Regions from separate parts of the Pseudoalteromonas sp. D15MCD-2 genome, predicted to be linked through region 1. Evidence: predicted binding sites of a transcription regulator. Region 1 holds the regulator's gene; the other holds the start of a gene.

Region 1 (5,292 bases):
CTAACAGTTCAGCACATTTATCAGGGACAAGAAGATAAGCTGATTGCTTATCAAGAGTTAAAAGATAAACTGGGGCTGACTGATGAACAAATTGCCTATATTGGTGATGATGGTCCAGACTTACCAGTAATGGAAAAAGTAGGGTTTGCTGTTGCTGTAAACGACGCACACCCACTGATTAAAAAGCTGGCTCATTACACCACATTATTACCAGGTGGCTTTGGAGCTGTGCGTGAATTAACTGATTTACTGATGTTAGAAAACGGTAAGCCGTTAACTAGCGATGGAACCAGCGCATGAATATAGCCCGTATTTTACTGAGTATTGTTTTTGTTTGTTGCATGGTGTGGTTATGGTACCCGTACTTTAACCAATCAACAGACACAATAACTAGTGAAGACGAGATCATCGCAACACCTGATTACACTGCTGTGGCGTTAAAGCAAACAGCGTATGATGAGCAAGGCAAAATTAGTCATAAAGTGGCTGCTGCTAAAATGGAGTTGTATCAACAATTAGGGTTTACCTTTTTTGAGCAACCTATTTTTACTATTTATGGCGACCAGCAGGTTTGGCAAGTAAAAGCCAAAGAAGCCACATTGTATGAAAACGATCAACTGATTTTTGAAGGGGATGTAGTTGCTAAAAACTTAACCCACAACGGCATGATTGAAGATATAAAAGCAGAAAACATTAATGTCGATATTGATAAAATGACCATGTTTTCTAAGCAACCTGTGACACTAACAGGACCGAATTTAAAGATTACCGGTAAAGGCTTAAAAGCCGATTTAAAAACCGAAATTGTTGAGTTAACTAACCATACACGAACCATATACTATGACCAATAAACTGAAGAAATTACTCCTGATCCCAAGCTTATTGATTGCCTTTTCGGGCGCAGCTGCCGAACAAACTGGCGCTCAGATTAGCATTAGCTCAGATCGCCAAGTAGGTAAACTAAAAGATGGCGTTGGCATATTCGAAGGTAATGTAGAGATCGTGCATGGTAATCGTCGTATTACCGCTGAACGCCTTGAAGCACACGGCGGTGACACCGAAGGTACAGTAGAGTTAATTATTGCCACAGGTAAGCCTGCTTACTTCGAAGAAAAGCAAACTGATGGCACCGTGATGAGCGCCAGCGCCGAAGAAGTTCGTTATGATGTTGCAAAACGCTTCTTAACCTTAAATGGTGAAGCTGAAGTTACTCAAGCAGGTCAAAAAGTAACAGCAAAAAGCATTACCTATGATATGGCACAGCAGCTGATCAGTGCTGAAAAAGACGAAAACTCAACAGATCGTGTACACACTATTTTAGTGCCTGTTGAAAATAAAAAAGACAATAAAGGTCAACCATGAGTACATTAAAAGCAGAGCTTTTAGCTAAGAGCTATAAAGGCCGCCAAGTGGTTAAAAATGTCGGTCTTGAAGTTGAAGCTGGCAGCATTGTTGGCTTGCTTGGCCCAAATGGTGCGGGTAAAACCACCACCTTCTATATGATTGTAGGCCTAGTCCCAAGCGACAAAGGTAAAATCAGCATTGATGATAACGATATTACCCTTTTACCAATGCACAATCGTGCCCGCTTAGGTATCGGCTATCTGCCACAAGAATCGTCAATTTTTCGAAAGTTAACGGTTTACCAAAACTTGATGGCTATTTTAGAAACCCGCAAAGATCTAAACAAAGCAGGTCGCGAAGAAACACTAAATAGCTTACTAGATGAATTTAGTATTCAACACATTCGTGACAGCCAAGGTATGGCGCTGTCAGGTGGTGAGCGACGCCGTGTAGAAATTGCTCGCGCATTAGCCGCTAATCCTAAATTTATCCTTTTAGATGAGCCTTTTGCTGGTGTTGATCCAATTTCAGTGTTAGATATAAAGAAAATTATTGAGCACCTAAAAAATCGTGGTATCGGTGTACTAATTACTGACCATAATGTTCGAGAAACCCTTGATGTTTGTGAAAAAGCCTACATTGTTTCTCATGGGGAGCTAATTGCATCAGGCACACCTGAGCACGTATTAGCAGACCAAACTGTACGCGATGTATATCTAGGCGAGCAATTCAGGCTGTAACCATTACGCCAGCGACTAGAGCATCTGCTAGACTTATAACAATGACAATAAATCGATAACTGTGTTTTTACAGTTATCGATAACTTAAAAAGGATTGTTAGGGATACATGAGGCAATCATTACAGCTGCGCATGGGCCAGCAACTTACAATGACTCCACAACTGCAACAAGCGATTCGTTTGTTGCAGCTCAGTACATTGGATCTCCAGCAAGAAATTCAAGAAGCGCTTGATAGTAATCCCCTACTTGAAGTGGAAGAAGCGGATTACAATGAAGAAAGCACCGGCAAGAATGAGCAAAAAGCGGAGTCTGACGATGTGCAAGTCAGCGCGTCTGCCGAAGAAGCACCTAGCGAGTACGAGCAAGAAAGTAGTGATGCTCTCAATAAAGACACCGTAAGCGATGACTTAGCCATGGATGTTACTTGGGATGAGTACATGAGTGCCGCCCCTTCAACATCATCAGGGCCAATGCCTGAAGATGAGTCTATCTATCAAGGTGCATCAACCGAAACTCTTCACGAATACCTAATGTGGCAATTACAGCTCACGCCATTTAGCCCTACTGATGAAGCGATTGCTGTGGCAATTGTAGAAGCTATCGATGATTCAGGTATTTTAACGGTAAGCTGTGAAGATATAGTCGAAAGCTTTAATCAAAATAACGATGAAGAAGAAATCGAACTTGATGAAGTCGAAGCGGTCTTAAAAAGAATTCAGTTATTTGATCCTGTGGGTATTGGCGCGCGCAGTTTACAAGAATGTCTGTGCATTCAGCTACGCCAATTCGATGCCGATACGCCATATTTAGCTGAAACTAAAATGGTTTTATCTGAGCATATCGAATTATTAGCGAGTCGCGACTATCGAACTTTGATGAAAAAGACTAAGCTTAAAGAAAACGAGCTTAAAGAAGTGATGACGCTCATCCACAGCTTAAATCCTAAGCCTGCGGATAGCATAGTACGCGAAGAATCTGAGTACGTTATACCTGATGTATCAGTGAAAAAAGTGAAAGGCCGCTGGGTAGTCGAGTTAAACCCAGATTGTATGCCAAAGATTAGAGTGAACAGCCAATATGCAGCTATGTCTCGCTCTGTTAAATCAAGTAGCGACAGCCAATTTATTCGCTCTCACTTACAAGAAGCAAAGTGGTTTATTAAGAGCTTAGAAAGCCGTAACGATACGCTATTAAAGGTGACCAACTGTATCGTTCAACAACAACAAGCTTTCTTTGAGCATGGCCCTGAGGCAATGAAGCCGATGGTGCTAAATGATGTTGCTGAAATGGTCGAAATGCATGAATCGACGATTTCACGGGTAACAACGCAAAAATATATGCATACCCCACGGGGTATTTTTGAGTTGAAATATTTCTTCTCAAGCCATGTCAGCACCGAAAATGGTGGTGAGTGTTCTTCTACAGCAATACGCGCTTTAATCAAGAAGTTAGTCGCTGCAGAAAACTCAGCTAAACCATTGAGTGATAGCAAAATTGCAGATATATTGGCTGAGCAAGGAATTAAAGTAGCTAGACGTACAATTGCAAAATATCGTGAGTCTCTAGCAATACCTCCGTCTAATCAGCGTAAGAGTCTGATTTAGACGTTTTACATAGAAGGAAAAATGCTTATGCAACTAAATTTAACTGGTCGTCATGTAGAAATCACAGATTCATTAAGAGACTATGTAAACACCAAGTTTGCAAAACTAGAAAGGCATTTTGACCATATTAATAATGTTCATGTCATTCTAGATGTAGAAAAATTAAGCCAAAAAGCAGAAGCAACTTTACATGTAAACGGAGGCGAATTGTTCGCTTCTACAGAACATCAAGATATGTACGCAGCCATTGACTCACTGATCGATAAACTTGATCGCCAAGTCATTAAACACAAAGAGAAATTAGCTCGACATTAAATTATGAAACTAAGTTCACTTACTAACCAGGACTGCAGCAAAGCTGCGGTCCTTTTTAATAGCAAAAAAAGAATTCTTGAATATATCAGCGAACTGGCCCACCAGCAGCTTCCTCATTTATCGCAACAAGATATCCTAGATGCTTTACTCAACCGAGAAAAACTAGGTAGCACCGGCATTGGCCGAGGTATTGCTATTCCACATGGCCGAATGAGCGGCGCAGATGAGCCTCATGCATTTGTGATAGTGAGTGAATCCCCTATTAATTTTGATGCAATTGATAATCGTCCAGTTGATATTTTTGTGGCACTCATCGTACCAGATGGTGACTGTCAGCTTCACCTAAAGACCTTATCAACAATTGCTGATAGACTTAAAGATAAAGAATTTTGTAAACAGCTGCGTAGTGCTACTACCGATCAGCAACTGTTTCAGGTCATATCAGCAGAGGCATAAATGGAATTAATAATTATCAGCGGTCGCTCAGGCTCAGGTAAATCGGTCGCTTTACGAGTACTTGAAGACTTAGGCTATTATTGCGTTGATAATATTCCGGTTAATTTACTGCCTTCGCTCGTACGTAGTGTGTCTGATAACTACGATAAAATAGCGGTCAGTATCGACGTACGTAACTTACCGAAAGAGCAGCAAGAATTTAATGATATTCTTGAGTACCTGCCAGGTTTCGCAAACCCAACACTATTCTATTTAGACAGTGATGACCAAACTCTGATCAAGCGCTTTTCAGAAACACGCCGCTTGCATCCACTATCTATTGATTCTTTGCCGCTTGATCTGGCCATTAAACAAGAAAAAATCCTGCTTGATGTGTTGATCACTCGCGCTGACTTTATGATTGATACCACTGATCTGAGTGTTCATCAGTTAGCAGAATCAATTCGCGAAAAGATTTTAGGTAAAAAAGATAAAAAGCTAATTATTACTTTTATGTCGTTTGGCTTTAAGCATGGTATTCCAAAAGAAGCTGACTACGTTTTTGATGCACGCTTTTTACCTAACCCACACTGGGAACCTGATTTAAAGCCACTAACTGGCCTTGATCAACCAGTAAAAGATTACCTAGCTAGCCACAGCATAGTGCAAAAGTTCACTTGGCAAATACAAACCTTTGTGCAAACTTGGTTGCCACATTTAGAGCGTAATAACCGCAGTTACCTGACCATTGCTATTGGTTGCACCGGCGGCCAGCATCGCTCTGTTTACTTAGCGCAAACAATTGGTGAGAGCTTTGCCAAAAGCCATGCTAATGTAAAAATTCGCCACCGCGA
Region 2 (5,292 bases), 2.7 Mb from region 1:
ATCAGAACCTAGGACACACAAGATGAAAGATCCTATTTATCAACACATTTCTGAAGTGAAAGACGCGGTAAGCGAAGTACTGGAGCATGCAAAAAAATTGGGTGCAACAGCAGCAGAAGCGGCGATGTCGAGCACGTCAGGTTTGTCTGTCAGCACGCGCATGGGCGAAGTTGAAACAATAGAGTTTAACCAAGACGGTGGCTTAGGTATCAGTGTTTATGTGGGTAACAACAAAGGCTCTGCTTCAACAGCCGATTTAAACCCTAAAACATTACGTACAGTGGTCGAAAAAGCCATTGATATTGCAAAGTTCACCTCTGACGACCCATTTAATGGTATCGCTGATAAAGAGTTACTTGAATTTGCACCGCAAGATTTAGATTTATACCACCCGTGGGAAGTTAGCCCTGAGCAAGGTGTTGAGTTTTGTCATCAAGCAGAACAAGCGGCGCTGAATGCCGATGAGCGCATTGTAAATTCAGACGGTGCGAGTTTTTCTTCTCACCAAGGTTTACGTGTTTATGGTAACAGCCATGGCATGATTGCAGGTTACCCGCGTACGCGTCACAGCATTAGTACGATGGTGATTGGTAAAGAAGGCGAGCAAATGCAGCGCGACTCGGCTTACACTATCGCGCGCCATAAAGATGATTTAAACGACGCTGCAAAAGTGGGCCTCGAAGCGGCAACCGAAACCTTGGCTAAGCTTAATAGCCAAAAGCTCGGTACTATGAAAGTGCCTGTAATTTTTAGAGCAGATATTGCTAACTCATTGTTTGGCCATTTAGTGTCGGCGATTGGTGGTGGTGCTCTTTATCGTAAATCGAGCTTCTTGCTTGATAGCTTAGGCACAAAAGTATTCAGCGATTGTGTGAATATCTCTGAGCGCCCGCATTTATTAAAAGGTTTAGCGTCTTCGCCGTTTGATGCTGAGGGCTTAAAAACTGTAGACCGTGAAATTATTCAAGGTGGTGAGCTGCAAACTTACCTATTAGCTAGCTATGCAGCACGCAAACTATCGATGGCACCAACGGGTCATGCTGGTGGTATTCATAACTGGCTAGTTGAGCAAACCCATGCTGATCTAAAAGCACTTTTAAAAACCATGGGCACAGGCTTATTAGTAACTGAACTTATGGGCCAAGGTGTGAACACGGTAACCGGTGACTACTCACGTGGTGCGGCGGGTTTTTGGGTTGAGAATGGAGAAATCCAATACCCAGTAAGTGAAATCACGATTGCTGGTAACTTAAAAGATATGTTTAAGGCCGTTGTGGGCTTAGGTGGCGACATCGAACGTCGTGGCGGTATTCAAACAGGCTCTATATTGATTGAACAAATGCAGGTTGCAGGTAGTTAATATATATACAACGAATCATTTTTTAAAGCCTCACTTTTGTGGGGCTTTTTTATTTGAAAAAGTTCTTTACCTAAACTTAACTTGAGGTTTTATCTTGGTGGCAATTTAAAAATAAAAAGGAAAACTACCATGTATTTAGAACACGTAAACCTTGTTGTTAGTAATGTTGATGCCATGCTGCACTTTTATAAAGCAGCATTCCCGCACTGGCGTGTGCGTAGTCAAGGCGATAGCAAATGGTCGGGCAAACCGCGCAAGTGGCTGCACTTTGGTGATGATTACCAATACCTTGCATTAAGCGATAACGGTGAAGCTGAAAACCGTGATTTAGCTGGCCACCAAGTAGGCCTTGCTCATTTTGCTTATGTGACAAACGATATTAATGCTGTTGTTGAACGTCTGGTTTCAGCTGGTTATGAAATTGATAAACACGGCCCAGAAAATCCATATCGTAAAAATGTATATTTCATCGACCCTGCAGGTTTTGAAGTTGAGTTTGTAGAGTATTTTAGTGATATCCCGAGTGAGAGGAATAATGACTTGTGAGGGAGCTGTCAGCTTTCAGCCGTCAGTTTTGAGCCGAGCATTGTTGTTTGTTGGTCAGGCATTGATTGATGGAATGGTGTTGTATGTAAGACGCGCCAAGCAAGCGTGACGCCTACGGTTGATGTAGGCGTGAAATTTATTTCGCGCGTTATCTTATTATATTGCGCGATGTAAAACTGCGGCTACGATAACTAGTACCTAGTACCTAGTACCTAGTACCTAGTACCTAGTACCTAGTACCTAGTACCTAGCACCTAGCACCTAGCACCTTTACTGCACTTTATTCATCTCTTTCCAACTGGCTTTTAGGCTGTTGGCAAAGCTGATGAACTTTTCTTTCATGGTACGTTTAACTGAAATCTCGACTGAGCCTAGCCATACATTACCTTCAATGGTGATGGTTGGGCCTTGGCCTTTGTTTAATGCAACAGATTTATTTTCTACGCTGCCAATTACGCTAAATAATTTAGATACCACATTAACATGTTCTGGTACGTAGATTTCGTCGTTACCTAAAATACAGTTCACGTAAATAGTGACATGCTGATGTTGGAAAATTGCTTCGCTAAAGTCGAGTTCGATTGAGCCTAAGCAGTTTGTAAGGTGAATTTCTTTTGGTACTACCCATTGGCCGCTGCGCTCATTTGAACCCAAAATACTACGAAGCTGCAGGCTTTCGTTGTCGCTGCTGTGGCTGTAGTGAGGTTTAAATTGCGCATGCTTATGCGATTTGTAGTCAATATCTGCTTTTAGTTCTAAATCAGCAACCAGTTCAACCAATACTTCGTTGCTGGTGGCTGCCATTGCCTGGTCTAGTCGGCGTTCAAATGCTTCGGCTGAAATAACAGCATGACTGTAGTTATAAATGAGTTGATCAATGACTTCTTCTCTTACTTGATCGATTGGGCGATCTTCAAGTTTAACGGCCATGGTAGTTCCCTGTTGTGATTTTAAAGGTGATTTTTTAGTTATTAATTACGAAGCAAGGCTTAGGCCAAAGTTTATTTTAATATAAATCAATGGTTTGTATTTTTTTGCTAATAAGCAACTTCGTTAAATTAACCACAGATTAATAAAATCAGCAACTAAATGGTTATTTTTGCAACATCGTGAACTTCTTACCGAGCAGCTTGTAAATCTTTACCTAAATGAATATAAATAGTCGCTGAATAAGTGTTTAAATTATTGAAAATAAACAAATAAATAGTTGGCATCATAGTCGCATTAGTAAATGTGTCTTAAATCAAAAGGAGAAGATTATGAACACTTTTAACAAATCTATGATTGCCGCTTTAGTAATTGGTGCAACTAGCATGTCAGCTCAGGCAAGCAGCTGGGAAAATGAAAGTAAAGATGCTTGGATTGATGGTAAGGCAGAAACTGTGCTTCTTATGAACACAAACCTTAACAACTTTGACATCAACACTGATGTAACGAATGGCAAGGTTGTACTTACAGGTAAAGTTGATAGCGAATTAGATAAAGAGCTTGCTGAAGAGCTAGTTCTTAGCCTAGACGGTGTTAGCTCTGTTGATAACAAACTAACTGTTGTTAAAAACATGAAAGCTAAGCACATGAAATCAGACAAAGCTGATTCAGCAGAAAGCGACTTAACCGACGCAAAAATCAGTACTGTAATCACAACACGTTATTTATTTAACTCAGAAGTGGGTGGTACAGACATCGATGTTGATACTGACATGGGTGTAGTAACACTAAAAGGTACTGTTGAGTCTGATGCAGAAAAGCAATTAGCGGTAAGCATTGCTGAAAATGCTGAAGATGTTCGCAAAGTAATCGATGAATTAACGATTGTTGCTGAATAATAGCAAGCCCTATATAGCCCAGCTTTGGCTGGGCTAAGCTTTTTCAAGGAGTGAGTCATGGATTTAATACGTATTATTTTATCGGTTTTAATTCCACCTCTTGGCGTATTTTTACAGGTAGGTTTAGGTGCGCAGTTCTGGATTAATATTCTTTTAACCTTATTAGGGTACATTCCAGGTTTGATTCATGCTGTGTATATCATCGCTAAGCGATAATCACTGCATTAATCTACAAGGATGGGTAATGGAGCACAGCAAGGAGTTGCTGTAGGAGTAACGGACGATAAACCGCAAGGAGTTTACAGTATGGATAATGTAACTACGCACAAAGGACAACAAGGAAGTAACAAGGCGTTATGGAGTAGCGTACAATGGCAACGCTTTATGGATAAAGTGAATGGAGATGACAGCAAGGAATAAGCTTAGGCAGGAGCCAAACAGGATGAAGCTAGCGTAAGGAGGAGACTATATGGAACAAGTACAAACGCAACCAACACAAGGATTGACCAACAATGGAGTTGCTTTATGGAACAAGCAACAGTGGCACGAATTTATGGAACACGCGAAAGCGGTTGCGCCACGACTAACAGGGAAGGCTGACGATAAAAACCCGATGTCATCTTCAGGTGACATCGGGTTTTTAACTACTTCAGCAATTTATCTTTATAACTTAAATTGATTCACCGTCTTATTTAAAGCGGCTGCCAATTCATTCAAATCACGTGCTTCATCCGCCAATTCATGGGCATGATCCGCAGTGCTATTCACTAAGTGATTAATTGCTGCCAAGCTATTGTTGATATCTTCTGCAACCACAGTTTGCTGCTCTGTCGAAGTCGCAATTTGATGACTTTGATCTTGCACATTTGTCACAGATTGCGCGATATCTTGTAGAGCTTGCAATACAATTTGTGTTTGCTCAACTGAGCCTTCAGCACGCTCTTGACCTTGTTGCATCATAGTCGATGCTTGTTGGGCAATTTGCTGTAAGCGGCTGACCATATTGCGAATATCATCAGTAGATTCTTGCGTTCTGCTTGCCAGTGAACGAACTTCATCAGCAACAACAGCAAAGCCTCGGCCTTGCTCACCCGCGCGGGCTGCTTCAATTGCCGCGTTCAGTGCCAGTAAGTTAGTTTGCTCAGCAATTGAGTTGATTACATCGACTACCGCACCGATATTGCCACTCTCTTGCTCAAGACCCGCTACCACTTTAGACGCTTCACCAATATGGCTTGCAAGGGCGGTCATCACTGACTGAGCTTGAGTAGAACGTTTCGTACCGTCAACGGTAATGGTTTGCACTTCTTCAGCGGCATTATTGGTGTGCTGGGCATTACGCGAGATTTCCATCACTGTAGACGCCATTTCGGTTACCGCCGCACTAACACTATCAACTTGCTGCTTTTCTTGCTGAATTTCATCGTTGGTTTTTTGCGATACAATTTTTAACTGGCTCGCAGCTTGGCTTAGTTGCTCAGCCTGCGCAGCAGTATTAAGCATCATTGCACGAAGTTTATCGATAAAGGTATTCATGTGATGAGCAAGTTGACCTACTTC

The links. Region 1 encodes sigma-54, which starts transcription at its own class of promoters, with help from an activator protein. Its sites were predicted from a motif close to GTTGGCACGNNNNTNGNNT; they were not measured.
Region 2: the regulator sigma-54 is predicted to act here: its motif matches at 2,887-2,905, upstream of AADY36_RS14720 (LiaF domain-containing protein).

The regions. Positions count from the first base shown of each region.
Region 1 is NZ_JBCFQE010000001.1:472,222-477,513, reverse strand. It holds gene kdsC (3-deoxy-manno-octulosonate-8-phosphatase KdsC) at 1-300, shown strand, start outside; gene lptC (LPS export ABC transporter periplasmic protein LptC) at 297-851, shown strand; gene lptA (lipopolysaccharide transport periplasmic protein LptA) at 841-1,362, shown strand; gene lptB (LPS export ABC transporter ATP-binding protein) at 1,359-2,084, shown strand; gene AADY36_RS02140 (RNA polymerase factor sigma-54) at 2,192-3,688, shown strand; gene hpf (ribosome hibernation promoting factor) at 3,716-4,003, shown strand; gene ptsN (PTS IIA-like nitrogen regulatory protein PtsN) at 4,007-4,459, shown strand; gene rapZ (RNase adapter RapZ) at 4,460-5,292, shown strand, end outside.
Region 2 is NZ_JBCFQE010000001.1:3,201,853-3,207,144, reverse strand. It holds gene pmbA (metalloprotease PmbA) at 23-1,360, shown strand; gene AADY36_RS14725 (VOC family protein) at 1,490-1,906, shown strand; gene AADY36_RS14720 (LiaF domain-containing protein) at 2,177-2,836, opposite strand; gene AADY36_RS14715 (BON domain-containing protein) at 3,166-3,732, shown strand; gene AADY36_RS14710 (YqaE/Pmp3 family membrane protein) at 3,790-3,948, shown strand; gene AADY36_RS14705 (hypothetical protein) at 4,202-4,411, shown strand; gene AADY36_RS14700 (methyl-accepting chemotaxis protein) at 4,396-5,292, opposite strand, start outside.